Regions from separate parts of the Aliiglaciecola litoralis genome, predicted to be linked through region 1. Evidence: predicted binding sites of a transcription regulator. Region 1 holds the regulator's gene; the other holds the start of a gene.
The links. Region 1 encodes FNR, which switches genes on or off when oxygen is low (the NO sensors DNR and NnrR bind a similar motif). Its sites were predicted from a motif close to TTGATCTAGATCAA; they were not measured.
Positions count from the first base shown of each region.

Region 2: a site for FNR is predicted at 1,988-2,001, ahead of ABD036_RS16390 (MBL fold metallo-hydrolase RNA specificity domain-containing protein). Genes of this name have one in related genera too.

Region 1 is NZ_BAAAFD010000001.1:155,180-170,483, forward strand. It holds gene ccoN (cytochrome-c oxidase, cbb3-type subunit I) at 106-1,545, shown strand; gene ccoO (cytochrome-c oxidase, cbb3-type subunit II) at 1,557-2,162, shown strand; gene ABD036_RS00660 (cbb3-type cytochrome oxidase subunit 3) at 2,162-2,347, shown strand; gene ccoP (cytochrome-c oxidase, cbb3-type subunit III) at 2,340-3,311, shown strand; gene ABD036_RS00670 (FixH family protein) at 3,378-3,869, shown strand; gene ABD036_RS00675 (heavy metal translocating P-type ATPase) at 3,869-6,253, shown strand; gene ccoS (cbb3-type cytochrome oxidase assembly protein CcoS) at 6,293-6,535, shown strand; gene ABD036_RS00685 (sulfite exporter TauE/SafE family protein) at 6,528-7,193, shown strand; gene fnr (fumarate/nitrate reduction transcriptional regulator Fnr) at 7,216-7,923, shown strand; gene ABD036_RS00695 (transposase) at 8,086-9,066, shown strand; gene uspE (universal stress protein UspE) at 9,457-10,386, shown strand; gene ttcA (tRNA 2-thiocytidine(32) synthetase TtcA) at 10,492-11,394, shown strand; gene ABD036_RS00710 (patatin-like phospholipase family protein) at 11,412-12,473, shown strand; gene ABD036_RS00715 (MBL fold metallo-hydrolase) at 12,640-13,992, opposite strand; gene ABD036_RS00720 (DUF2987 domain-containing protein) at 14,095-14,721, opposite strand; gene ABD036_RS00725 (glucosaminidase domain-containing protein) at 14,718-15,304, opposite strand, start outside.
Region 2 is NZ_BAAAFD010000011.1:68,934-84,237, reverse strand. It holds gene ABD036_RS16400 (6-phosphofructokinase) at 1-953, opposite strand, end outside; gene ABD036_RS16395 (cation diffusion facilitator family transporter) at 1,120-1,959, shown strand; gene ABD036_RS16390 (MBL fold metallo-hydrolase RNA specificity domain-containing protein) at 2,063-3,466, shown strand; gene ABD036_RS16385 (cation-translocating P-type ATPase) at 3,545-6,262, shown strand; gene ABD036_RS16380 (universal stress protein) at 6,305-7,126, shown strand; gene ABD036_RS16375 (dicarboxylate/amino acid:cation symporter) at 7,167-8,522, shown strand; gene ABD036_RS16370 (acetate/propionate family kinase) at 8,515-9,693, shown strand; gene ABD036_RS16365 (phosphoketolase family protein) at 9,773-12,169, shown strand; gene ABD036_RS16360 (LOG family protein) at 12,162-13,049, shown strand; gene ABD036_RS16355 (universal stress protein) at 13,130-14,089, shown strand; gene ABD036_RS16350 (hypothetical protein) at 14,337-14,606, shown strand; gene uspE (universal stress protein UspE) at 14,593-15,304, opposite strand, start outside.

The DNA of each region.
Region 1 (15,304 bases):
CTTAAGTTAAAATATTGTTAACAGTGGCAAAATTGTCATTTTACACTCAACGACTGAGCACATTTGTGATGAGGTCAATCAAAATGAAGTGGAAGATCCATTAATATGAGCGTAACTAGCCAAGTACATCCAGAATATAACTATAAAGTTATCAGACAGTTTGCAATTATGACTGTCGTTTGGGGCATAATCGGCATGTCAGTAGGAGTGTTGCTTGCAGCACAACTATACTGGCCGGCACTGAATTTCGACATTCCTTATCTTACCTTCTCACGTTTGCGTCCACTGCACACCAATGCGGTGATTTTTGCATTTGGTGGTTGTGCACTTTTTGCGACTTCCTATTATGTAGTGCAAAGAACGTCTCAAGTGCGGTTGTTCAGCGATAAGTTGGCGTCTTTCACATTCTGGGGATGGCAATTAGTCATCGTGTTAGCAGCCATTACCCTTCCAATGGGTCTGACAACTAGCAAAGAGTACGCCGAGCTTGAGTGGCCTATTGATATTCTAATCACCCTTGTATGGGTCGCTTATATCATCAATTTCTTTGGCACTATGATCATTCGTAAAGTGTCACATATATATGTAGCCAATTGGTTCTTCGGTGCGTTTATGCTAACCGTTGCAGTACTGCACATTGGTAACAGTATGGCAATTCCAGTGTCTTTCACTAAGTCATATTCTATTTATGGTGGTGCTGTCGATGCCATGATGCAATGGTGGTATGGACACAATGCAGTTGGGTTTTTCTTGACCGCAGGCTTTTTGGGAATGATGTATTACTTCGTACCTAAACAAGCTGGGCGCCCAGTGTATTCTTACCGTTTGTCGGTTATTCATTTTTGGGCGCTAGTGTCACTCTATATATGGGCTGGTCCTCACCACTTGCATTACACCGCCCTACCCGATTGGACTCAATCACTTGGTATGGTGATGTCTGTTATCCTTTTCGTTCCTTCTTGGGGCGGCATGATAAACGGGATTATGACACTTTCTGGTGCTTGGCATAAATTACGTACTGATCCAATTTTACGCTTCTTAATTGTATCTTTATCTTTCTATGGCATGTCTACCTTTGAAGGCCCGATGATGGCTATCAAAACGGTTAACGCGTTATCCCATTACACTGACTGGACTATCGGTCATGTGCATTCTGGCGCACTTGGCTGGGTAGCAATGGTATCTATTGGATCAATTTATCACCTTATTCCGGTGCTATTTAACAAACCAGCCATGTACAGTATCAAGTGGGTAAACACGCATTTTTGGTTAGCTACAATTGGCGTAGTACTTTACATCGTAGCCATGTGGATGTCAGGTGTATTGCAAGGCTTAATGTGGCGCGCAGTCAATGCCGATGGCACCTTAACTTATAGCTTTGTAGAATCACTGGAAGCCTCTAAGCCATTCTACTTCGTGCGCTTTGTTGGCGGTGTTTTCGTTGTGGCTGGGATGTTATTAATGGCATACAACGTATACCGCACCATTCGGACGCCAAGTGACGAGTTTGAACCTGCACTTCGATCACAACCTCAAGCAGTTTAAGGAGATTTGAAATGAAGAATGTTCATGAGGTGGTTGAAAAGAATGTTGGCTTGTTGGCCATATTCGTACTGATCGTAATCAGTTTCGGAGCCTTAGTCGAGATTGCCCCATTAATGTATCAACAGCAAACAATGGAAAAGGTTGATGGTTTAGAGCCCTACACAGCGTTAGAGATGGAAGGTCGAGATATCTACATTCGTGAAGGATGTGTGGGATGTCACAGCCAAATGATCCGTCCCTTTAGAGCCGAAACAGAGCGGTATGGACACTACTCTGTGGCCGGTGAATCGGTGTGGGAGCATCCGTTTCTTTGGGGTTCTAAGCGAACTGGTCCAGACTTAGCCCGTGTTGGTGGTCGCTATAGTGACGAATGGCACCGAGTGCACTTGATAAATCCAAGAGATGTGGTTCCAGAATCTAATATGCCTGGTTTTCCATGGTTAGCGGAAAACACCCTTGATGGTGAATTAACTGCGGCAAAATTAAAGGTATTTAGAGACTTCGGTGTTCCTTATACCGATGAAGATATCGAAGGAGCAAAAGCAGCTGTTGCAGGTAAAACTGAAATGGAAGCCTTGATTGCCTATCTTCAATCATTAGGCACGGCGTTAAAATAATGGACTACGGTACAGCGGGTAGCATATTTACAGTTGTGGTTTTTGTCAGTTTCATCGGCATTGTGTTATGGGCAATGAGTGGCCGTGCTAAAACACGCTTTGATGAAGCACAAAATTTGGTTTTTGATGATGAACAAACCCAACAATCAGAAAAAAAAGAGCGGGAGTCTTCGATAAATGAGTAGCTTTTGGAGTATTTGGGTCTCGGTAATTTCACTGGGAACGATTCTAGGGTGTTACCTGTTATTGCGTTGGTGTTTAGCAAATAAAACTGGCATTGAAGAAGGTGACGATATGCACCATTCGTTCGATGGCATAATAGAGCTGAACAACCCACTACCACGTTGGTGGACAATCATGTTTTATATGGTCCTTGTGTGGGGACCGCTATATTTGCTTCTTTATCCGGGTTTGGGTAATTGGGAAGGTATTTTAGGCTGGAAAAGTTCGCATCAAAACGTGCAGTCTCTTCAAGAGTCGCGAGACGCCGTGCTGCAAGCCCGTGAAGAAGCTAAAGATTCAATTTTAGGTGTGAGTGTACAATACGATCGTGAGTTGATGCGTGCAGAGGAGCGTTTCGCTCCGGTATTCAATAAATATGCTGAGCAACCCATCACCGCTTTGGCAAAAAATGAAGAAGCATTAAAAATTGGCCAACGACTGTTCATGCAAAATTGCTCACAATGTCATGGATCAGATGCAAGAGGCCAACGTGGTTTCCCTAATCTCACAGACAACGATTGGCTGTATGGCGGTAGTCCGGAAGATATTAAGGCAACGCTTATCAATGGTCGAGGTGGTGTGATGCCAGGTTGGCTTGCTTCATTTGGCGAAAAAGGTATCGATGAGGTAGTCGCTTACACGCTAAGTCTCAGCGGTCGCCAAGTTGATCAAACCTTAAAGAATGCGGGTAAGCAACGTTTCGCAATGTGCGCAGCCTGTCACGGCCCAGATGGTAAAGGTAATCAGCAACTTGGCGCGCCAAACTTAACCGATAATATTTGGTTGTACGGCGGCACCAGAGATGCAGTAACCGAAACCCTCACTAATGGTCGTGCCGGTGTTATGCCAGCCTTTAAAGATACTTTAGGTGAAAAGAAAATCCATTTAGTAGCAAGCTACGTTTATAGTCTTTCTCAAGAAAAGTAGTTTTTTTGGTCCTCAACTTAAAAAAGCCTCGGTCAACGAGGCTTTGTTTTTAAAAGACTAACGTTAATGAAGCAAACAGATACATCCCCTTGGTACAAACAGTTTTGGCCTTGGTTTTTAATTACCATACCTTTATTGTCAATGATATTGAGCATCACTATGCTAAATTTAGCACTCAATACTGACGATAGTTTAGTTATTGACGATTACTATAAAGAAGGCCGAGGGATTAACCTTGAACTCACTAAGGTGCAAGAAGCCAAAGCGCTTAATATAAAAACCTTACTCAAAGTCGATGGAAACCGAATTAGTCTGGAGTTTTTGTCAGGTAGCCCTAAAACGGGTGAAGCATTACAATTATTCTTCTACCATCCAACGTTAGAAAAAATGGATTTTTCGGCATTGCTAACCCAAGACGCAAATGGCATGTTTAGGACCACCTTAGACTCGCCTATTTCGGGCAAATGGACAGTGACACTCACCCCAATGACCCACAACTGGAAAATTGTTCAACAAATACAATTACCCCGGAAGCAGGCATTCGCCTTTAACCCCTAATGGATAATCACGACGCTTCTTTGTGTTATCACTGCGGACTGCCTTTAAGTAAAGGAAATACTTATTCAGCAAAGGTACTCGGTCAGGAACGTACCATGTGCTGCCCCGGCTGTCAGGCCGTTGCTGAAGCCATAGTTGACAACGGTCTTGAGGATTATTACCACTTTCGAACCAGTTTTGCAGAGCAAGGTGAACAACAATTAGAGTCAACACTGGCCCACCTTAAGAGTTACGATCATCCGGAAATCCAACATGATTTTGTTATCTCTGATGGTAATGAAAAGCAGATTCAGTTAACCATCGAGGGGATTAGTTGTGCGGCTTGTGGCTGGTTAATTGAAAAAAAGTTACTCAGCATACCCGGTATTGTTCGAGTTGCAGTTAATGTTGCTGCTAGAAGAGCAACCATCAGTTGGCAACAAGACCTAGTCCAGCTGAGCCACATTATTGGTCAACTTGACCGTATCGGTTACCATGCATTGCCTTTTCAACCCGACGAACATGAAGCATCATTTCAAAAAGAAAATAAGCGGTTCTTACGAAAACTAGGCTTATCTGGCCTGATGACAATGCAAGTAATGATGTTAGCTATTGCTTTGTACTTTGGGATATTCGGGTCAATAGACGAACAAACGAAAACATTCTTTCATTGGATAAGCCTAATATTAGCCACCCCTGTAGTGCTTTATTCCGGTTCCGAATTCTATAGAAATGCATTGAATGGGCTACGTGTACGAGCTCTAAATATGAACTTTTCGGTTTCTTTGGCTGTTTTAGGGACATTTTTTGCCAGTGCTTGGGCAACCGTGACTCAATCAGGCGAGATTTATTTCGAGTCTGTTTGTATGTTCATCTTTTTGCTATTGATCAGTCGTTATTTAGAGCATCGAACCCGTTACAAGGCCAGCCAAATATCAGCGAACATGCTCAAATATATCCCCTTAAGTGCTACCTTAGTCGAAAACGAGTCGGTACAGCATGTTTTAGCTAAACAACTTCGTGTTGGTCAGCAAGTACTTGTTAAACCGGGCGAAACATTTCCAGTAGATGGTGTCATAGTGCAAGGACAAGGCGCTATCGATGAATCTATGCTTACCGGCGAATCCGAATCTATTATTAAGCAAGCTAAAGATGACGTCTTTGGAGGCACCTTAAACCTCAACGGCACATTTGTTGTGAGTGTTAAACACGAACTTAAACTGTCATTGGTAAATAACATACTGCGTCTTCAAGAGAGCGCGCTAGCCAGCAAACCCAAAGCCGCTATTTATGCCGATCGAGCCTCACAATTTTTTGTCATCATTGTATTAGTGATAGCGTTGATTAGTTATATAAGCTGGCTGCAGTTTCAACCCGATAACGCATTTTGGATCGCAATTGCAATTTTGGTCGCGACCTGCCCATGTGCACTGAGTTTGGCGACGCCTTCAGCATTGACCAGTGCAATCGCCAAACTAAACGAATATGGTTTGTTAATTAAACGAGCTGATGTACTGGACCTTATTCCTGATGTGGATACGCTGGTATTTGATAAAACCGGTACCCTTACCTACGGTAAGTTCTCAATTTCAGATATTAAATTGTTCAACAATTACGATAGACAACATGCATTGAAATTAGCGGCAGCATTAGAACAATATTCAGAACACCCGATAGCTAATGCTTTTACCGATACTCAACCTTATAAAATAAGTGAGGTCAGTTGTGATATCGGTCGCGGCGTCACTGGCGTTTACGCTGGTAGCAAAGTACAAATTGGCCATGTAAAGTATATTAAAAGTGATATCCCTGAGCTTTCTAGTGTGGCAGATGATTGCATAGTGTTAACTCAGGCTAATAGGCTGGTAGCCACCTTTGCTATCAAGGATCGCTTACGCGAAGATGCCAAACAATTGATTGATAGTCTCAAACATAAGCGGATCATAATGCTCAGTGGCGATTCGCAAAAAAATGTTGAAGCCATCGCGTCCAAATTAGCAATCAGTGACCGGTTATACAGACAATTACCTCATCAAAAACTTGACTATATTCGAGGCTTACAGGCTCAAGGTGCTAAAGTGTTAATGGTGGGGGATGGTATCAACGATGCGCCAGTACTCGCCGCAGCGGATGTGTCTGTCGCTATGGGAGGCGCCGCTGATATGTCAAAACGCTCAGCTGATGTAGTGATGTTAAATCCAGATCTGATAAACCTCAATCAGCTGTTTGCTATGTCAATTAAAGTACGCAAAAAAATCAAACAGAATATGCTTTGGGCAATAGGCTACAATCTGTTGATCTTACCTCTGGCTATCGCTGGATTGCTAACCCCGTGGATGGCCGTGATAGGAATGTCATTGAGCTCTATTATCGTGGTCACAAATTCAGTAAGATTATTAAGATAATTACCTCAGCAAGTTGATTTAAGACTAACGGGAAACGCCTTGAATATCATTTATGTGTTAATACCAATCGCGATTATTTTAGTGTTAGTTGCTATTGGCGTATTTTTTTGGGCTGTAAAAAATGATCAATTTGAAGATCTAGAAAGACAAGGATTAAGTATTTTGTTTGATGATGATCTTGCATCTCCAAACCAAGAGCCACAAACGGAAGAACAGCCTCAAGCTCTCAAAAAACATAACAAAAGCATCGATATCAATAACAACATAAGCAAAGATGACTGATATAAGCTGGTATAGCGCAATATTGATTGGACTTGCTGGTAGTGTCCATTGTGCTGGAATGTGCGGTGGCATTGTCACTTCATTTACCTTCATGCTACCAAAAGCACAAAGCCCCCTTCCCTATATGTTGGCCTACAATGGAGGACGTATTTTATCCTATGCAATTGCTGGCGGTATCGCCGGGTATTTAGGCAGTATGGTGTCCAGTCGAAGTTGGATAAATCCGCAATTTTTGCCCCTACTAGGCGGCGTATTTATGATCCTATTGGGACTGTATATTGGGCAGTGGTTAAATTGGCTGACCCGAATTGAAAAACTCGGCGGTTATTTCTGGAGATTGATCCAACCGGCATCAAAACGTTTTATCCCCTTCAAACATCCAATATATGCACTACCATATGGCATGATTTGGGGCTGGCTACCCTGTGGCTTGGTCTATTCAACCTTAACGTGGAGTGTCGCGTCGGGCAGTGCAAAAATTGGCTTTCTTACGATGCTATTGTTTGGTTTAGGCACCCTACCCATTATGCTTGCTATGGGCGCCAGTGCTAAAACCATAAGGCACTATTTGGCGAATAGATTCGTTAGGCAATCCGTCGCAACCATCCTCACCATATTCGGCTTGCTTTTAACCTATCGAGCAATCCATAATTGGTAAAAGTCATTCTCATGAGTCATTGATGCAGGCCACATCTGATTTCAGTATTCGCTGCCAAAATTGCAGCTTCAACCATCTTTGTATTCCTGTCGCGTTGAATCAGACCGAAATGCAAAGCTTAGATGACATTGTTGAACGCAAAAAACCGTTGCACAAACTCGACCAGCTTACCTCACCTGGGCAGAAATTCACTTCGTTGTTTGCGGTACGAAGTGGCTCGTTTAAATCTTATATTATCTCACCAGATGGCCAACAGCAGATTACGGGCTTTCATTTCCCAGGGGACATAGTAGGGTTCGACGGTTTATGTACCGAACAATATCAAAGTTTCATTCAAGCCATGGAAACGTCGATGGTCTGCGAATTACCTTTTGATAAGCTTGATGAAATGAGTGTTAAGCTGCCCTCACTTCGAAAAGAAATGCTTAAAATCATGAGCACTGAAATTAAATCAGATCATGACATGATGATGCTCCTGAACAAACGCACGGCAGAAGAGCGTATCGCTTACTTACTGCTTAACTTGTCAGATAGATTTGCTGCCAGAGGATTTTCACCATCGGACTTCAACTTGCCGATGACAAGAAGTGAGATTGGCAATCATCTTGGTTTGACTGTTGAAACCATTAGTCGATTACTCACCCGGTTACAAAAAGAAAAAATCATACTGGTGGACGGCAAACTGATCCAAATACTAAAGCCACAAGCATTAAGACAGAAAACCGAGTGAATTAAAGATCGCAAACTATCGCAGCCCCACCATAAAAATAACAGTTCTTATTAAGACACCCACTTTTAAAGTCCAGTTTTACTGAGACACCCACGTTAAAAATGGCGAAACGGCCATTTTGTTCTAAGTTTAGGGTAACCAAACAACCAAGGATGGTCTGTTATGCCCCAACCACGCAAAAACCAAATCAGTTTAATTGATACTCCTTACTACCACTGTGTTTCACGCTGTGTTCGTCGCTCTTTTTTGTGCGGTGAAGACTCGTTTACTGGACAAAGCTTTGAACATCGCCGGGCGTGGGTAGAAAAACGTTTGTTGTTTTTAGCGTCAGTGTTCGCCATTGATATTTGTGCGTATGCGGTGATGAGTAATCATACCCATGTGGTGCTGTGTGTGGATAAAGAAACCGCGGATAGCTGGTCGATGACTGAGGTGATTAGGCGTTGGCATCAGTTGTATCAAGGCACCTTATTGAGTCAACAATATCATAAAGGCGAGCCGCTCAGTGATGCTGAGCTTGTGAGTCTGGAGCAAACGGTCACTATTTACCGTCAACGCTTATACGACATCAGTTGGCTGATGCGCAATCTGAACGAGCACATCGCCCGTGAGGCGAACAAAGAAGATGACTGTACGGGGCGGTTTTGGGAAGGACGCTTTAAATCCCAAGCCTTGCTAGATGAAAGTGCGCTAGTAGCCTGTATGGCCTATGTCGACTTAAACCCTATTCGAGCCAACATGGACAGCACTCCTGAAACCTCAAAACACACCAGCATTCAAAGACGTATTCACGCGCTTATCAAAGGTGAACAGCCCCGCACCTTAATGCGCTTTGTAGGCAATCACAAAAAAGACATGCCTAAAGGTATCGCGTATAGCCTAATCGATTACTGTGAGCTGATTGAGAGAACGGGCAAGTGTATTCGTCAGGATAAAGCAGGTCATATCAAGCCGCAACACAGCTCCATTCTAAACAGTCTTGGTCTGAATACCGAGCAGTGGTTAACCCTAACGACCGAGTTTGAACAACACTTCTACACCGCTGTAGGCAGTGAACACATGCTTCAACAATTCAAACAACACACAAAGCATCAACGCATACGAGGGATGGCAAAGGCCAGAGCGTTATTGCAACATGCCTAGAAACAATCCAATCCAAAATAAACACCCATCAACTCAATGTTGCTAAGTCCGGCTGCCTGTTATTTGAGAAATAAGGCGATTTTCAGCATACACCTCAACCAAAATAAGAAAACAGCCAATTAATTCGCGGTTTAAGAAAAGACACACCTTGAATTTTACAGAGCTCTGTAATTGTTTTATACCTTCTTATAGTGAGTGTCTCAATTATTAAATGAGTGTCTCAATTATTTTCTTAATTTTTTGAGCGCCACGTTCGTACCATTAATAAGTTTATGGAAGGTTTGCACAAAGGCTTGGTTCTTTTAAGTATTTGTCATACTAAGTTGGCATTCTAAGGATCTGTTCTTACACTTAAGATTAACTCGTTCTATCATGGAAATGGAAATCGTTATGGCTAGGTTTAATAAAATTCTTGCAGTTATAGATCCAGCAGCACTGGAACAGAAATCATTGCAGCGAGCCATCTTATTGGCCCACAAAACCGGAGCAAGTATTACCGCGTTTTTAACTATTTACGACTTTTCATATGAGTTAACCACTATGCTCTCGGTGGATGAACGAGAAACCATGCGTCAAGCTGTGGTGGATGATCGAACGGATTGGCTTGAAAGCATCATACAACCTTTATGTGATGGCGCTATTTCAATCGATATTAAAGTGGTCTGGCATAACCGCCCCTTTGAAAGTATTTTATTTGAAGTGGTTGAAAATAACTATGACATTATTGTCAAAGGCACTAAGCAACACGATACCCTTAAATCTGTCATTTTTACGCCAACTGATTGGCACTTGTTGCGTAAATCTCCGGTTCCGGTGTTATTGGTAAAAGATCATGACTGGCCTGAAGACGGCAACATCATTGCCGCTGTGGATGCGGGAACTGAAGATGATGAACATCAAAACCTAAATGTTAAAATGACCCACATGGCGCTCAAGTTTAGTGAGTTACTAAATGGGCATGTACATTTGGTTAACTCCTACCCTGGGACACCCGTTAATATTGCCATTGAAATACCTGAATTTGATCCGGTTAGTTATACAGAAGCGGTCAAGAAACACCACACCGATAGTATGCATGCCCACGCCAAACAATTTCCGATTGATGTTAACCACCTGTACATTAGAGAAGGGTTACCAGAGAATGTTATTCCTGATGTGGCTAATGAGATTGATGCCGAACTTGTCATTATTGGCACTGTGGGAAGAACAGGAATAACGGCAGCGCTCATAGGAAATACCGCTGAACACGTAATTGATAAACTTGATTGCGATGTGTTAGCACTCAAACCAGACGGTTTTGAATGCCCAATTAAGCGCTAAAACAAGTATTGAACTATAGGTAAATACTCTGATAATAGGTTTGTCACCGGTAGTGTGGCTGGTATAATGTCCAGCTTTGCCGTAGATGAGATTCAAAGGATCCGCATGAACCAACCTAGCCACAATTTTGCCACACCCAAAAACGATGATAGCAAAATTCAAAAACGGCTGAGTCGTCTAGTCGGTAAGGCTATCGCTGACTTTAATATGATAGAACAAGGCGATAAGGTTATGGTGTGTCTATCCGGCGGCAAAGATAGCTACACCATGCTCGATCTTTTGCTGCAGAAGCAGCGAACGGCCCCCATAGATTTCACATTAATAGCGGTAAACCTAGACCAAAAACAACCGGGTTTTCCCGATCATGTGTTGCCAGAATATCTGTCTAAACTCAATGTAGACTTTCACATTGTGACTGAAGACACCTACTCCATTGTCAAAGACAAAATTCCGGAAGGGAAAACGACCTGCTCTTTGTGTTCTAGGCTGCGACGAGGAATCTTATATAAAACAGCGACTCAATTAGGCGCCACTAAAATTGCCTTAGGCCACCATCGTGATGACATGTTAGAAACATTATTTCTCAACATGTTCTACGGCGGAAGGTTAAAATCCATGCCGCCAAAGTTGGTAAGTGATGACGGCAAACAAATGGTTATAAGACCTTTAGCCTATTGTACTGAAGCTGATATCAGTCACTTTGCTCAAGTCATGGAGTACCCGATTATTCCGTGCAATTTATGTGGCTCACAAGAAAACTTGCAACGTAAAGTGATTAAACAGATGTTGCAAGATTGGTCAACTCGTTTCCCTGGACGGATAGAAAGTATGTTTAAAGCAATGCAGAACGTGGTGCCGTCACACCTCGCAGATCCACAAATTTTTGATTTTAAACACCTTGAGACTCAGGAAGCCCCATTTAAAGATGGCGATCTAGGGTTTGATCCTATGCCGTTAGAATCTCCCACTACGGATTTAGACAAAGTTTCAATTATCAATTTGAATTAAGTAAGGAAGTATTCTCGGTGAAAATAGGCTTAGCATTAGGCAGTGGCGCAGCAAGAGGCTGGGCTCACATTGGTATTATCCAAGCATTGGAAGAATTAGGTGTAAAAATTGATGTTGTCGCTGGCTGTTCAATAGGGGCTTATGTTGGCGCGGCTTATGCGAGCAACAAACTTACGCCACTTGGAGAATGGGCCAGTTCACTCACTGAATGGCAAGTACTCGGATTAATGGGCGTAGGGATCCGTAAAGGAGCATTGGCCAGTGGTCATCGAGTATTTAAAGCACTCGAAGAAAAATTTTGCGAAGAAAATTTTGAACAACTTGCCCTTCCCTTCGGTGTGGTTGCTACCGATCTATACAGTGGTAAGGAAGTCGCGTTTACGAAAGGACCTATTGGCAGTGCTGTACGCGCATCCTGCGCCATTCCGGCACTGTTTCCGCCGGTTGCTTATGAAGGACGATGGCTGGTCGATGGCGCGGTTGTCAATCCCGTACCTGTGAATCTTTGTCGTCAATTGGGCGCCGACTTTGTCTTTGCGGTTAACCTAAGTGCTGATTTTCGTCCTGAAGTTCAATTGGCGTTCCAACAAGAGCATGAGCGCAATCTGCAACGCACAAACGACTTCTTTAATAAAAGTCAGTCCTTTATGCAGCGTATTTTTAGCGGACGCTTCAAGAAATCCGCTGATGAAGATATTGATTTAGATGACAGTGATGAAACACTAGATAACCAATATGACCAAACACCTCCGCTGGAAACGGTTCAAAGCAGTGCCGACCAAGCCACGCAAAGTGAGTTAGCTACCAATCAGGAACAACCCACGTTTGCTCCAGTGAAAATGCATTTAACCGATACCACACCGAGTATTCTAGGCGTCATGTCGAGTTCATTAGACATTCTTCAAGCCCGTGTCACACGGTCACGTTTAGCAGGAGATCCACCAGACATTCTTATTGAGCCACAACTGCGTGATTTTGGGATAATGGAATTTCATCGCGCCGGTGAACTCATCGAAGAAGGACGGCAAAGTGTCATGCGCGTAGCTGAACAGATTAAATACCAATTGCGTTTGAACTAAGAACTAATCGCAGCTAATACCTGAGACTGTTATTTAAGCAAGGCATACCCTTATGAGAGCATGCCTTGCTTTTCATTAGTCACTGAGTTTTTAGTAAATAGATAAAATCCACGCTTTTATTAACGCTTAAAGGACCTTATATTTTCACCGTTTATAGTAACGAAAATTATTCAGTCTCAAAACCAGCCTGTTTCCATGCGCCTAAAGAACCCATGAATACTTTGACATTTTCAAATCCATTACAACTTAAGTATGACGCTGCAACTGAAGCGCGCATACCACTGGCACACATAGTGATGTAGCGTGCGCTTTTGTCCAAGGAATTCATTTTTTCCGGTAATTCACCTAAGAATATGTGCTCACTATTTGAGATTCGACAACTTTCGTACTCTGTTATTTTTCTGACATCTAATAATTGCCAGCCATCTTCAAGCAGTTCTTTTACCTGTTTAGGATCGACAATATCAGTAGATGCCACCTCTCCCCCCGTAGCGGCATATCCGGGGAAATTAGCCTCGACAAAACACTGAGTGTTATCGTAACCGATGCGAGAGAAATGTAGCGCTGCCTCGCTGGCCATTTGCTCATTCTGAGCGACGATAGTGATTGAGTCTTTACTAGATAACAACCAACCTGCATAAGCGGTAATTAAACCAACCGGCAACGCAATACTGCGAGGATGATGTGCTCCTAAAAAGCATTCAATATTTCTTACATCAATTAATATGGTGCTATCAAGATTTAGGTCGCTAAAGCTTGTTGGACAAACAATACGTGGTGAATCGTAAGCTGCAGCGCCCGTCATATTAAGACGTTCCATATCGTTAAAATACGGCGCGTAGTAGTGATGTTCCTTAACTTTTTTGTCGATAAACTCTTGTCTATCATTTATCACTAGCATTGGATTGTTTCGAGACTCGTGCTCTATCGTAGAGAACTCTCTATCGGCCATACCATCGCCACAAACAGAGCCGGCTCCGTGGGCTGGATATAAAATAGCAGCTGGCGCGCGAGACTTAATTTTTTCAATACTGTCGTATAGCATTCCTGCAATGCGTTCTTTTTCATTAGGATAAAAGTCGGTTCTTCCCACATCACCGACAAATAACGCATCCCCTGTAAAAACTGCTGCAGGACCATTATCAAATTCAAGATCGGTTAGAAGGATCGAAATACTATCCTTTGTGTGCCCCGGTGTTTCGATGATCTCTAGTTGAGCATTACCAATTTTGAATACCTCACCCTCTTTCACTGTTTTGGCATATTCAATAGGGCTTTCTGGATTAGGTCCATGATATACATTCGCGCCGGTCATTTCGCTTAGAATGGGGGAACCACTGATTAGATCTTCATTACGGTGGGTTTCAATGATAGCGATTAATTTACACCCATTTGCTTTGCAAATTTGAACGTATTCATCAACATCACGACGAGGATCAATCACAGCTGCCTGACCATCACTACCAATGACGTAAGATAGATGTGCTAATCCTGGCGTTTTAATCGTTTCAATAAACATAGATAATCCTTTGGTTATGAAAATCAAAATAAGCTTAGCAGAAGGATTAGCTAAAATTCAACAGTAGCACCATTACGTCGAATTTAAGTATAGAGGTGTTATTTAGTCAGTGATTGCAGTAATTCTGAACGGCGTCGATGGTAGTGTTAAGGGTTGCATTTTTTGAATCCATTTCTTGTCCAAAATCAGCTTATTCCCTGCAACGTTTAAATCAGCTTCCAAGCTTGCTGGTAATGGCTCAGCGAAGTGCATCTGCAAGCCAATAACGTCGGGCATTAAAAATGACATAAAACCGCCAACGTCATCAAAGAAGCTTTCGTATTGCCCCAGTAAACTTAACAGTTCATTTTGCTGATAAGTACGTTTTAAATACGCCGGTTTCGTTTCAAGTTGCACCGACAAATCACATTGGTTAGCTTGTTCTTCCAGATTGATGTGAATCACGCCATGCGCCTGCTTTAAGGCCAACTCTGTGGGTAATATAAACCGTTGTTCGTCCGATACACTTACCGGCAACGTTACTTTGGGCGTGACAATCTGCGCTGTTCGAATATGGCAAAGACTATCAGAGGCAATGTTTTTAAACCCAAAAGCAAACTGTAAGCCTTGAGTTTCATCATTGTCTATTTTTTTAAGGTGGCTATAAAAGCTGGCATACTCGACTTTTAATTCATCAGCCCAGCTTAGACCGCAAAACAATACAAGTAGCAATAAGGATATGTATCTCATAACGTCATTAACTTCCTGTTATAGCGGATCATTTGAATCAACTCTTTAATATACTCATCACCTCTTTCAGAGTATCGCCCCAAGCCCTTAGCCAATTCTACTGCCGATATACGACGATCATTTTCGCGCAGTGATAACCGAATATTTCGTAAGTCTTTATAGGCATAATGGCGGTTTATGTTTCTAAAGTAGGTTCTAACCGCGTGTCGTAAGTTTTTAAATTTAGCCACTTCATGGGCCGCACCGTCATTTCGCTGTCTTGGAACAAAGCCGCACCCACGCCTAAAGCACCATAAACCAAAGAAATTATACCCTTCTCTGGCGAATCTTGAGGTACCCCAAGCAGACTCGTTTGCGGCCTGCATTAACACCAGCTCAGCAGGAATCACATCGATACGTTTGAGTAATATTGACAAAGTAGCAGCAAAGTCACCATCTGGCTCAACTCGATAATCTTTGACCAGGGTTTCCAAAGTTTGCAATTCTTGCGCATCAAAACGTTGTTGCTGTTTCAGTTTGTCTTGTAAACCCATTAAAAAACGGCGCTTCTCATAGATGATCCGGTTTTGGTAGGCAACCGCAG
Region 2 (15,304 bases), on a different contig from region 1:
TTGCTTAGTTGGTTGTTATTCATCACAACTACTCGGCCAAACTGTTTTGCCGCTATCAAAGAGGCTGCTTCTTGGCCCACACTGCTGGCAAATATCCGGTCAAACGCTGTTGGCGTCCCTCCACGTTGAATATGGCCCAGAGCGGTGGCTCTTACCTCTGCGTCAAGCCGCTGTTCAAGCTGAAGCTTCAATGTATTACCGATACCACCTAATCGGATAGGATCTGGCGCACAACCTAAGGTTTCACGAACCGTGGCTTGACCCCCTTGAGGCATGGCACCTTCCGCTACTACGATAATGGAATATTGTTGATCACTTGCGCGTAATTTGCATGCTTTGGCAACTTCATCCATATCGTACGGAAATTCAGGTAGCAATATAACGTCAGCTCCACCCGCGACACCTGCATGTAAAGCGATCCAGCCAGCGTAACGGCCCATGGTTTCAAGGATCATCACGCGTTTGTGTGATTGACCAGTGGTACGCAAGCGATCTAGCGCCTCGGTGACAATAGACACCGCAGTGTCAAAACCAAAGGTTCGATCGGTGCACATGAGATCGTTATCTATGGTTTTAGGGACGCCAACGATATTCATGCCCAGTTTAGACAGCTCATAGGCAATAGACAAAGTGCCGTCACCACCGATCACGACAACTGCATCGAGTCCTAATGAATGATAATAGGAGACAACTTTGGCACTGTGATCTGCACCTCGGTAATTGAACGGGTCGGCCTTGTTACTGGTTCCTAGGATGGTTCCGCCTAAAGATAAAATGCCGCTACAATCAGAGTAGGAAAGAGGCCTTACCCGTTGCTCTATTAAGCCAGCAAAACCATCTTCAATTCCGATAATCTTCGCATTGCAGTTTAACATCAGGCTTTTAGCTGTGGCTCTTATCGCCGCATTCAGGCCAGGGCAATCACCGCCGCCAGTAAGAATACCTATTTGCATTTGCGCTCCTTTAGTTGGGGCTATACTAAAACATTCGATGCCCCTTTAATTGGCACAGACAAGCATATTGCTTACACGCACTATGACATTGACATAAAACAATATTCTGTGAGTTTAAAAATGAAAAAAGTAACACGAAAATGGCAACTATAAGATTGAGAGACTTATGCAGGTAAAAACTGTCTTGCTCATTGAAGGCTGCGTTAATCTATTGATTGCGCTGTGTAAACTCAGTGTCGGCTTTATGACAAACTCGACCGCCATTATCGCCGACGGAGTGCATTCTTTTACCGATGTAACGAATAATATTGTGGCCTGGATGGCTGTCACCATTTCTGAAACGCCTGCGGACAGAGGGCATCCTTATGGCCATCAAAAGTTTGAACAGTTAGCCATTTTTGTTCTAGCAACCTTGCTAGTTGTTGTTGCGTTTGAAATATCCCTGAGCGCGTTTCAACGCATCGGCGAGCCAGTGGAACACAGCTTTTTGGGGTTAATTATACTTATTGCGGCATTGATTATTAATACGATTTTAACGCTATGGGAGCGTCATTGGGCGAAGCGATTAAACTCAGATATATTAGTTGCAGATGCCACCCATACGCTAAGTGATGTGTTGACCAGTATTGCCGTCATCGTTGGTTGGCAACTTGCTTCTAGAGGCTATTATTGGATAGATGCTGTCTTTGCGATCATTATCTCCAGTATAATTTTTTATCTTGCTTTTAAGCTCTTTCAAAGTGCGATACCGATACTTGTCGACTCCAGCGAAGTCGATGCACATAAAATGACGGATGCCATTATGAATATCGACGCCGTAAAAGAGGTGCGCCGAGTGCGGTCAAGATCGAGCGGAAAATACCGCATTGCCGATGTTGTGGTGACGGTTGATCCGAATATGTCTACCGCTGATTCGCACCAAGTTGCAGACAGTATTGAGCATTTACTGGCGACTAAATTTCATATTGAAGATGCCGTTGTTCATATAGAACCCTTTGAAAAATAAACGGTTTTGACTGCTATCGCTGGAAAACTTGATTAAGATCAATATAGCACTAAGCGTCTGATGGTGAAGTGAGTGCACTATTCAACAATTCGTCGATTTTTATATGGCCTCGATCAAATTTTGTGGTGCAGCTCAAGAAGTGACAGGATCCTGTCATATGCTAACGTCACCGGCACTGGGTACCATTCTACTTGATTGTGGCATGCATCAAGGTGGGAGTTGGGAGCGTAGAACTCAGCAAGAGGCATTTTTGTTTAACCCCCTTAGCATTGATGCTGTGGTACTTTCTCATGCTCATTTAGATCATAGCGGCATGTTGCCCAAATTGGTGCACGAAGGCTTTACGGGGCCCATTTACTGCGCGGATGCGACTGCTGATTTGTTGCAGATCATGTTGCTCGATTCAGTGGGCATCTATTTAGGTGATTTGGAACGAGAAAATCGCCAACGTGCGCGCAAAGGAAAATCGTTGTTGGAGCCCTCGTATACCGAAGAGGATGTGCATGCGACCTTAAGCCAATGCATAACAAAAAATTACGGTGAAGCCTTTAATTTAACAGAGGATGGGCATGTGACATTTCACGATGCCGGTCACATTCTTGGCTCCGCCATTGTCGAGATCACTTTTTCAGAGCGCAACAAACGCAAAACATTGGTTTTCTCTGGTGACTTGGGCAATAAAAGCGCCGTGTTAATGAATGATCCAGCCATCTTAACCCAAGCTGATGTGGTACTGATGGAAGGCACCTACGGTGATAGAAACCATCGCTCAATCGAAGATACCGTTGAGCAACTTATAACCATACTCGAAGATACACAAAAGCGTGGCGGCAACATCATGATCCCCGCGTTTGCTGTGGGGCGCACACAAGAGCTGTTGTTTTATTTAGGACAATTACACCATCGGGGATTGCTAGAAAACTGGCAGGTCATTTTAGACAGTCCTATGGCGATTGAAGTCACGAAAGTGTATGACCGCTGGTTCGATTCCTTAGACAATGACGAAATTGAGCAGGCAACGCCCTCGGTTCATTCATTACTAAAAGACTTTATTCCACGTTTGTTTTTGTCCGTTACGCCAGAAAACTCAATGGCAATCAACAAAATTAAACAAGGAGCGATTATTCTAGCCGGCAGCGGTATGTGCACCGGTGGCAGAATTCGCCACCACTTTAAACAACGCATTTGGGATAGTCGCAATACCATTATCTTTTGTGGGTTCCAAGCCAAAGGAACTTTGGGCAGGCTGTTAGTGGATGGTAAATCCATGATTAAAATATTCAATGACAGTTATGCGGTGAAAGCACAAATTGAAACCCTCGGCGGGTTTTCTGCTCACGCAGGACAGCTGGAGCTTATCGAGTGGGTGTCAAACTTCCAAAGTAATCCAAGAATAATTTTAGTGCATGGTGATCCAGAGGCGCTAGATTGTTTGTCACAAAAATTGTGGGACGAAAAAGGCATTGAGTCTGAGATCCCCATATTAGATCAATCGATTGCGTTTTAATTGGCATTTTATGGCTGGAGTTGCATTGAAAGTCAGTGGTTTTCAAAAACGGAAATGTCAACAGATTAAGGTTGTGTTATGAGTGCGAATATCGTTCCACATAACAGTACGGTTGATGAAGTTTTCTCCACTTTTCAAAGCAGTGAAGCAGGATTATCACAACAACTTGCCTCTGAACGTTTGTCATTGTATGGCAAAAATAGCTTGCCGTTGGCACCGGCACGTTCAGCTTGGAAACGTTTCTTTTCCCAATTTCATAACGTCCTTATTTATGTGCTCATAGGCAGTGGCGTACTTAGTATCTTATTACAGCATTATGTCGATAGCGGTGTGATTTTTGCGGTGGTGTTAGTGAATGCCATTATTGGCTTTATCCAAGAAGGAAAAGCCGAGAATGCATTACGTACAATCATGTCAATGACGAAATCGCAGTGCATGGTTGTAAGAAATGGGGCGCTTGAGTCCATAGACAGCAGTGAGCTGGTCATTGGTGATGTGGTGATGTTGCAGGCAGGTGATCGGGTGCCCGCAGACATCCGACTATTCTTCAGTAAAGATTTCAGGTGCGATGAATCCGCGCTGACCGGAGAAGCGCAGCCTGTAAGCAAACGTATTACCCCCATTGAAGGTAACGTTCCTTTAGCTGAACGTAAGAACATGGCCTATATGGGCACCATGGTTACCTATGGTCTTGCGCGCGGTGTGGTAACCCATACAGCATTAGCAAGCCAAATCGGTGAGATAAGCAACTTGGTAGGCAAAGTTAAATTGATGCAAACACCACTGCAGCTGCAATTGGCGAGATTCGCCCATCAATTAACCATAGGGATTATCGTGGTTTCCGTTCTTACCATGGTGCTGGGAATTTTCATTCATCAATATGCATTAGGCGATATGTTTCAAGCCGCCATTGGTATCGCGGTGTCTTCTATACCTGAGGGGTTACCGGCTATTGTAACCATTGCATTGGCTATCGGTGTTCAGAGAATGGCTAAAAATAATGCCTTGGTTAGACGCTTACCTGCGGTAGAAGTGCTCGGTGCAGTGGACGTGATTTGCTCTGATAAAACTGGAACCCTCACCGCAAATGCAATGACCGCGCGCGAGGTTTATACCGCCTCTGGTGGTTACCGTATTTCAGGAGAAGGGTATAAACCTGAGGGACTGATTAAATCGAATAGCACTTCAGAGTCTGTGTTGATCGATCACGATAGCTGTTTCACTCAGGCTTGCGTAATAGCCTTGTTATGCAACGATGCCAACATTGAACATGAGAACGGTGATTGGCTCCTACATGGCGATCCTACGGAAGGTGCGTTGCTGACATTGGCCCTCAAGCATGGCCTAACGGTCGGTAGTTTGCAGCACGATTTGCCACGTATCGATATCTTGCCATTTGAAAGCGAAAAACGTTACATGGCAACCTTACATCACAATACCCTTGGCGAAGTGAGTTTAATGGTCAAAGGTGCGCCAGAGAGACTCATCGATTATGCCAGCCATCAATTGGATGAGTCTGGGGTGCAACCTGTTGACAAAACTCAATGGCTAGCAATGACCGCAGATTATGGGCGCAGGGGAATGCGAGTAATGGCATTGGCAATGAAAAGGTACAATACCAAGCCAGATACCCTTAGCCATCAAGAGGTTGAAAGTAATTTGATTCTAGTCGGGCTGGTGGGCATCAGTGACCCGCCACGCAAAGAGGCTATCGACAGCATAAAAATGTGCCATAGCGCGGGCATTCGCGTCAAGATGATCACCGGTGATAGCCCTGTTACTGCAGCGGCGATTGGCGCCGAGCTCGGCCTTGATGTACGGCGCGTGCTGACCGGTCAAGAGATTGATAATTTACCTGCCGCTCAATTGTCAGTGCTCGTCGAGCAGGTTGACGTATTTGCCCGCACCAGCCCCTCCAATAAACTACAACTAGTCGAAGCCTTGCAGAAGAATAGGCATGTTGTCGCCATGACTGGCGATGGTGTCAATGATGCTCCTGCGTTGAAGCAGGCTAACATTGGCGTAGCCATGGGGCATAAGGGGACTGATGCCGCAAAAGAGGCGGCTGACTTTGTGTTGACCGATGACAATTTTAGTACCATCGCCAGCGCGGTTCGCGAAGGTCGAACGGTATACGACAACATTGTTAAATCGATTATTTTTATTTTACCCACGAACCTAGCCGAAGCTTTGGTGATATTTACTGCGATAATGCTAGGCAGGATGATGCCAATCACGCCAGCGCAAATACTATGGGTGAATATGATCACGGCGATCACCTTAGCACTGGCATTGGCGTTTGAACATCCAGAGCCCAATGTCATGAACAAGGCACCTAGGCCTTTTGGGCAAGGGTTATTTACGGTTGCGCTATTGCTTAGAATGGTGTTAGTGGGCGTGATTGGCGCAACCATCGTGTTTGAGCTATTTGCGTATTATCGGAATAACGGATCCTCGATTGAGTACGCAAGGGCAGTAGCGGTCAACGCCCTTGTCATGATCGAGCTTTTCTATTTATTTACCTGCCGATTCCTCAATCAATCTGTTTTTAGTGGCCACTTCCTAAACGGCAGTCAACCCATGCTGATCGCTTCTGCCGCCGTTATATGCTTGCAGCTTGGCTTCAGTTACTTGCCGCAGTCGCAGCAACTTTTCGGATTGGTAAGCATTAGTTTAGATGACTGGTTAAAAATAATAGTCTGCACTTTTCCTATCCTTCTTATCGTTGAAGTCGAAAAGTTTGTGCAACGGAAATTGAATAATTACAACGTTAAAGTTGCGCAATCAGCAACCTGAGTTATACAAGTAGTTGAACTATTATTGAACAAAGGGTTTTAAATGAGAAATATCTTAGTGGTAGTCGAGAGTGCAGACAGTGCCAAGATGATGTTGGAAAAGTCGTTACGATTTTTACCAGAGAGCATCAGCGTAGTGTTGTTCAGTGATAGTAACGCTGTTGCGGCGGATGTCCAGACCGTACTTAATGACGTTGCCGCGGGCCATTGTACCGCCAACCTGATAATTAATTCTGCCTTTGATAAGCACGCGAAGAAGCTAAGCATGACGGATTTGCTCAGTCACACTAACCCTGACATGGTCGTAATTTATCGACCTCAACTCGGACAAGGTCAGCACGATTTTGGGTTAGTAAAGGCCGTGCTTCAAAGTGAATCTCAATCGGCAGTGTTATTTTGTGGGGACAACAAATGGAAGAAAAAAATGAAGGTCCTGGCCACGCTCGATATGGTTGACGACAGTCCATCTCAAGGTTTACTAAATGACAAAGTTGCTGATACGGCAGTGCAGCTTCTAAATATGACTCAAGCGGAATTAACTCTATTGAGTGTCATCGAAATATCAGGAATTCGTGAAGAGTTAGATATCGCAATCCCACATGAGTTAATGGCAACTAAGGGCAAAGAGATTAAGGCGAGATTAGCCGATATGATCAGTACCAAAGGCCAACCTATTGTCTATTCAACCTTCGTATCTGTTGGTGTTGTATCTAAGGAAATATCCTCGGTCTCGCAAAAACTAAAATCCAGCTTGGTGATCATGGGCAATGTTGGCAGAACCGGCCTAAAAGGATTCGTAGTCGGGAATACCGCTGAAAAAATACTTGAGCGACTGGCGGTTGATGCCTTGATTGTGAAAGCTTAGTCAAGATGAAAATTCTAGCCGAATATTGGGAAGCAACACAATGAATCAAAGGTTTACTAATCCGCTAAAGAACATAGCAGACCAATTTGATAAATTGATACACGGTCGGCTTTGGTTGAAAGTATTACTCGCGCTTGCGCTAGGCGTCATTGCGGGTATTTTATTAGGTCCCGATTTGGGCTTGGTTTCTGCAAGTGCAGTTACCAATATCACGGCTTGGTTAGCGTTACCCGGTCAAGTGTTTTTAGCTATCATTCAAATGATTGTCGTACCCCTTGTTGTGGCCTCAATAGTGCGTGGATTGGCGGCCAATAATAATCCTGATGCGATGAAGAAGAACGGTATAATTGCGATACTCTTCATACTTTTTTCAACCGCATTAGCCGCTGTGGTTGGTATTGTTTTAGCGTTGAATATTCAGCCGGGTTATTTCGTCGACGCTTCATTATTAGTTGAGTCGGGTACCGAGACGGTGACCAATGTCACGGCCAAGGGCTTTCCTGCGTTAGCTGATTTACCAAGCAAAGTGTCAGGCCTGATCCCTAAAAATCCACTGGCTTCAATGGCCTCCGGTGAAATGTTGCAAGTGATTTTATTCGCCGCCGTATTGGGAGCGGCACTGTTGTCGATTCCTGCGCAACAATCTAAGCCACTATTCGATTTGCTGGGTGCTCTGCAAGAAGTTAGTTTACGCATCGTATCCTGGGCTATGCTGCTGGCACCTATTGCAGTATTTGGGTTAATTACTCGCTTGGTGGCTAACCTAGGTGTGGAAGTGCTAGGAGGGATCGTTGTTTATGTATTGACCGTGATTGCAGGGTTGCTGGTAATTGCTTGCTTCTATTTTGCAGTTGCTAAAATAACCTCTAAACAACGGTTGGGTTACTTCTTTACTAGTGTGCGAGAGTTATTACTTCTGGCGTTTTCTACTAGTAGTTCAGCTGCCGTGATGCCGTTAACATTGCAGGTGGTTGAAGAAAAGCTCAAGGTCAAGGCAGAGATCTCACGCTTTTTAGTGCCCCTTGGGGCAACCATCAATATGACTGGCACCGCACTGTATCAGGGGGTTGCGACCGTATTTCTGGCTCAGGTCTTTCACGTGGATTTGAGCCTATCGAGCTATCTTTTTATCGTGACTATGGCGGTTGCTGCGTCGATAGGCTCCCCAGCTACGCCAGGCGCCGGGATCATTATTTTAAGCATGGTTTTAGAAGGGGTTGGCATTCCTGCCGCTGGCATCGCATTAATTCTTGGCGTTGACCGAATACTCGACATGTGCAGAACCTCTATTAACGTCTTAGGTGACGTGGTGGCTTGCACCACTGTGCAGTATTTTTCGCCGAGCGTAACCGATAATCCTGCCGCCACAACGGCACCGGAGCAATCACTTGGCTAATTTGATTTTAGTGGTTAACTCTGGGTCCTCCAGCATTAAGTTTGGGTTGTTTAAATCGGCTTCGCAAAGCCGGTTTCCGAAGTGTGTTTGCCGCGGTGTATTGACGGGTATAGGTGACTCACCAACTACGCAAATTGATCAACACACAATGCAAAATATCCCGCAACAAGCAGTCGATGCCTTTGCTCAATTAACGTTCTCAACTTTAACCGAAGCACATCATGCGCTTAGTCAGTGGTTATGCCGTTTTTTATCGTCATTAAGCATAGCAACAGTATGTTATCGGATTGTTCATGGCGGTAATCAATTTAATCAACCTGTGCGCTTAGATTCGGATGTTATTCAGGCGATAAAATCGTTGATTCCGCTTGCGCCACTGCATCAACCTATTGGCTTAGATGCCATTGAGGTGTTTATGGCGAGCTTTCCTGATGCCACTCATAAAGCCTGCTTTGATACGGCGTTTCATCGCTCCATGCCAAGGGTCGCTCAAACTTTCGCTATCCCCAAGCATATGACGGCTGCAGGTATCAAACCCTACGGGTTTCACGGATTGTCCTATCACTATATTGCAACCGTCCTACCAGATTCAAATGATGGTCATTTACCCGCAAGAGTCATTATTGCGCATTTAGGCGCGGGCGCCAGTATGTGCGCGTTAAAAGACGGCAAAAGCATTGCCTCAACCATGACTTTTACGCCACTAGACGGATTGCCAATGGCAACACGCTGCGGAGCCATAGACGCCGGCGCCGTTCTGTATATGGCGAGTGAGTTAAAACTGACGTTTGCTGAAATTTCCGAGTTACTCAATCAACAATCAGGGTTACTTGGACTATCGGCAAACAGTGGTGATTTTCGTACTTTGCTTAGTAGCAACGACAAAGATGCGCTATTTGCAATTGAGTACTTTGTTTATCGTGCTTGTCGTGAGATGACCTCGCTTATGGGGGCTTTGCAGGGAGTAGATGCCATTGTATTTACCGGTGGTGTAGGAGCGAATAGCAGCCACATTCGGCAGCAGATATGTCAACAATTAAGTTGGCTTGGCATCGCTATTCAAGCCGATTTTAATCGCGCTAACAATGTGCTTATAAGCGGTGAAAATAGCGCAATTAAAGTGTTTGCAATTAACAGTGATGAAGAAGTGATGATGGCCAGCAGTGCTTAGCGTTTACTACTTACCAGCCACTCAGGCTTATGCAGTAGCACAATGCCAAACGGCAACAGACGGATAAAGGAGCATAATAATGAAAAACGACAAGGGCAGTGACAGCAATACTAAATACCCGTTAAGCGAAGAGGAGCTGCGTTTAATCGATGCTTATTGGCGCGCTTGCAACTATCTTGCTGTTGGTATGATTTACCTACAAGATAATGTGTTATTGACCAAGCCTTTGGAAGCGGCACACATAAAAAATCGTTTGTTAGGGCATTGGGGCGCCAGCCCTGGGTTGGCATTTATGTATTTGCATATTAATCGTCTGATCAACAAATATGATTTAAACGCTATCTTTTTGGCTGGACCAGGACACGGCGCGCCGGGCGTATTGGGTCCTGTGTATCTTGAGGGGACTTACTCAGAGGTCTATCCTGACATCAGTCAAGATGCCGAGGGTATGAAACGATTTTTCAAACAATTTTCTTTTCCCGGTGGTATCGGTAGTCATTGTACCCCAGAGTTGCCTGGCTCAATTCATGAAGGCGGGGAGCTTGGATACAGTGTCTCTCACGCCTTTGGCGCGGCATTTGATAATCCAGACTTGATCGTAACTGTCGCCGTTGGCGATGGCGAAGCGGAAACAGGCCCATTGGCGACGTCTTGGCACTCGAGTAAATTTCTCAATCCGATCCGCGATGGTGCTGTTTTGCCGATTTTGCATTTGAACGGATATAAAATTAATAATCCGACCTTGCTGTCGCGTATTCCCCATGATGAATTAGAAAAACTGTTCCAAGGTTATGGGTGGAAACCTTACTTTGTTGAGGGAGATGATCCAGCCACTATGCACCAACAAATGGCGCATACCATGGAGCAGTGTATCCAAGATATTCGTCTACATCAGCAACAGGCCCGTGCGTCGGGCATTGCCCAACGGGTAATATGGCCAATGATTATATTGCGCTCTCCAAAGGGATGGACAGGGCCAAAAGAGGTGGATGGCAATAAAGTTGAAGGCTTTTGGCGAGCTCACCAAGTACCTTTGCCCAATGTGCGTAAGAATCAAACGCACCTTAAGATGTTAGAAAGCTGGTTACAAAGCTATCGTCCACAGGAGCTGTTTGATGAGAATGGTCAATTGGTGTCTGAATTACAGGCGCTAATACCGCAAGGTGAGCGTCGCATGAGTGCTAATCGACATGCAAATGGTGGTTTACTCAAACGCAACTTGAGGATGCCAGATTTTAAAAACTACGCTGCTATTGTTGAGCAGCCAGCAAAAACTCAGGCGATGAATACCAAGCCGCTTGGCGCCATGTTGCGGGATATCATGCGCATCAACCAAACTAATTTTCGGGTATTTGGGCCAGATGAAAACTCGTCCAATAAATTAGATGCGATTTATGAAGTTTCGAAAAAACTGTGGCTAGCAGACTATCTACCCGAAGATAATGATGGTGGACAGCTTAGTCCCGATGGTCGTGTGTTAGAAATGCTATCAGAGCACACTTTAGAAGGCTGGTTTGAGGGCTATGTTCTCACCGGACGGCATGGTTTTTTTGCGACCTATGAAGCCTTTGTGCACGTTATCGATTCGATGTTTAATCAACACGCTAAATGGTTGGCAATTAGCGAAGCATTAACTTGGCGAGCGCCGATAGCGTCTATCAATTTGTTAATTACTTCTACGGTATGGCGGCAAGATCATAATGGTTTCACCCATCAAGATCCGGGGTTTTTAGATCTGGTTGTAAATAAAAGCCCGCAGGTAACCCGCATCTATCTTCCGCCCGACGTAAACTGCTTGTTGTCTACCGCAGATCATTGTTTACGTAGTCAAAATGACATCAATGTGATTGTGTGTGATAAACAATCGCATATGCAATATCTGAATATGGATGATGCTATCAAGCATTGCACTAAAGGGTTGGGGATTTGGTCTTGGGCAAGCAATGATCAAGGCACAGAGCCAGATGTTGTGATGGTGGGTTGTGGTGATATTCCGACCAAAGAGGCGTTGGCAGCAACAGCATTACTACGAAACGAGTTCCCTGACCTTAAAATTCGATTTATTAATGTCGTCGATCTGTTTCGAATGACGCCTGAAACCGAACATCCTCATGGACTATCAGATTATGATTTTGACAGTCTTTTTACAATGAACAAGCCCATTATCTTCAATTTCCATGGCTATCCGTGGTTAATTCACCGACTCGCCTATAGACGCACCAATCATAACAACCTGCATGTTAGGGGATACATTGAAAAGGGCAATATTAATACGCCACTGGAATTAGCAATCGAAAATCGAATTGATCGCTTTAGCTTGGCGATTGATGTCATTAACCGCGTTCCTCGGTTGAAGGTATCGGGCGCTCATGCAAAACAAATGTTTAGAGACCGACAGATAGAATGTCAGCATTATGCTCATGAGCATGGTGTCGATTTACCCGAGGTCGATAACTGGGTTTGGCCCTATGACTAAACAAGATCAAAAGTCGCATGTTTTTCCAAGCGCAGCAGAAGATTTTGAGTTGGCAAGAACGCAAAGGATGGATAACCCCGCCTATCGTTTAGCGTATGCAGATGACGATTTTCTTATGCGAGATGATTTAAGAGCAGTTCGTTTGCAACTAGAGTGGCGCAAAGCTGATCTAATTCAAGAGGAAAATGACATTGATTCAACGGTAGTGATCTTCGGTGGTGCCCGCTTTGATGATCATGACAAAGCTAAACAATCATTTGATCTAGCTTGCAAATTACTAGCGCAAGAGCCCGCATCGGCAAAACTGAAACTGCAGAAAACGAGAGCCGAAAACGTCTGGAAAAATAGTCATTACTATGCTGAAGCAAGAGCACTGGCACAGAAAATTACAGCACTTTCACTGCAACACGAGGGTAAGGAGTTCGTGATTGTTACTGGCGGTGGCCCGGGAGTTATGGAAGCCGCTAATCGCGGTGCAGCAGATGTGGGCGGCAAGAGTATTGGGTTGAATATAGTGTTGCCTTTTGAACAAAAGCCTAACCCCTACATCACACCAGAGCTGTGTTTTCAATTTCACTATTTTGCAATACGAAAAATGCATTTTTTAAAGCGTGCGAAAGGCTTGGTCGCTTTTCCAGGAGGCTTTGGCACCCTAGATGAGCTATTCGAAACCTTGACCCTGATACAAACCCGAAAAATTCGTTCAGTGCCAATTGTGTTAGTGGGCAAAGATTACTGGAACAGGTTAATCGATTTTAGATTTTTAGTGGAGCAGGGGGCGATAGCAGAAGACGACATGGAACTTTTTCATATCGTTGAAACAGCAAAACAAGCGTACCAACATTTGGTCTCTTATTGGGAAAGTAACGACACACAATAGCGACGTAAAGCCTGATGATGGAATTGTCTATTAGCACGACGTGAGACGTATTTAACCTCTTTACAGGAGTGAAAAAGCACATGTTCAAAAATATATTGTTATTCATCGATCCCAACGTAAATAGTGAAAATATGTTGCAGTGCGCACTAACCCTTTCTAAAAAGTTTGGTTCGGATATTTCATTGTGCGCTGTGGTGCAGCCGATTCCACAACCAGTAGAGCTAGCGATACTTGAAAAATATGCCAAAGAAATATTAACGGCTAAGCAGCTTGACGCTGATGCTGCTCTCACCGTCGCCAATGACTTCTTCAAACATCGCAGTATTAGGGTGAATGCAAATGTGCTTCAAGGGATCCCCTTTGTTGAAATTATCCGGCTAGTTGCACAACATCATTATGATTTGGTAATGATGATGACGGATAACCAAAAAAGTAGCATTTCAGAAAAATTTTTTGGCAGTACTCAAATGCATTTGTTGAGGAAATGTCCTAGCCCAGTTTGGATCTTGAAACCGGATTCAGGACCTATTTTCAAAAGAGTCTTAACCCCTATCGACACCTTAGATAATGAAGACGAGCCATTGAATAACGCGCTGGTTGAAGCGACTAAAGCCGTTGTTGAACCTGGCAATGAGTCGATTCATTTCGTTCAAGTTTGGTCCGTCTATGGAGAGGGCTATCTTTCTTCAAGAGGTGGCATATCGGAACAAACCATTGATCAGCTGAGGGCTGAAACCTTGCGGGACTTTCAACAGAATGTCGAGTTAGTCATTTCTGAACAGGATTGGGGGGATTCAGAATTAAAAACGCATTTCCCTCGCTCTAACAATCCGGCCGAAGAGATTATTAATTTAGCCAACAAGGAAAATATTGACTTACTTATTATGGGTACTGTTTGCCGCACTGGAATTGCAGGATTTATCATTGGTAATACTGCAGAAAAAGTACTAAATGAGGTCTCTTGCTCTGTGTTGGCTTTTAAACCCAAAGGCTTCATATCACCTGTGTTAAACGCTAATGTTAGTGACGCGCTTGCTTAATCAGAGCGGGGCGCTATACAACGATTAAATACCGTTAATAGCGAGTAACGAACAGGTGTCATTAATAAACTAAAGTGTTATTTGATGTCTCTATAGATGGTACAAAAAGGCAGTGTTTACAATTATAGATAGTCAATTTTGTCTCGCATTAGTGTCGTTTAAGCTTGAAGTAATTGATCTGGGTCAAGATGCGCTATTGGCTTCTAACTAGCCTGTTAGTTGAATTAAATCATTAAAGGAATTCAAGATGAAAGAGAAAAATGACAAGAGTATGTTTGATAAGTTGGTAGGGGATATTGAACAAAACCGCGACGAACTTAAATTGCAGGCCCACTTGTTCAAAAAGGAGACCAAAGATGAATGGGAAGCCCTTGAGAAAAAATGGCATCACTTCAAAGGCAGCGCCCGACATGCCAGCATTGAGGCTCAAGCGGCGTCCAAAGATGTGTTCGCCGCTACCCAGTTATTAGGTGAGGAGCTTAAAGCAAGCTACAAGCGGATTGTTAAATCTCTTTAGCTGGCTTTAGCGCTAATACTTCACACTCCAAATTAGCCAACACATGCTCTGCTGTATTGCCAATAAATGCAGCAGAGATCCCAGTTCTGCCCACCGTACCTAACACCACCAAATGAGCGTCATTTTGTTCTACAAACTTGGGAATGGCACGTTGTGGTTGTCCTTCGATGATATGCATGTCGCTAAGCGGGATATTATGAGCCGTGAGCAACGTTTGCATTTTTTCCTCATAAAACTTAAAGGTATCTTGGCGGATTAAATCATAGTCAACCCCCGGCAACCCGATTGCTGGACTCATAGAGGGCACGATATAGCTAGCGACACCATAGACTGGATTATCGGTCATTTTGCCCAGCAGCTTAGCGTAATTAAGCACCTTATTGTTAAGGGTAATGTGAGCCTCGTCAGAGGCATGAGGATCGATGGTGGCTAAAATCGGTCCTTTGCTCCACTGAGAGCCTTTTATCAGTAGTAGCGGCACAGAACAATAGCGAAGAAGGTGTCGATCAACTGGCATGGCAAAAGGATTGATACTATCGGTATCAGCGCTAATGCGTTTTATCACCAAGTCAGGCTTGAGCTCGATTGCCGCTTGCTCTATTGCTTCGTGTAGCTCTCTGTGCCAAGCAACGTGCACACTGCACTTGATCCCTTTGTTTTCAAGTTGCGCCGCTATTTCGTCCATATACAGATGGCGA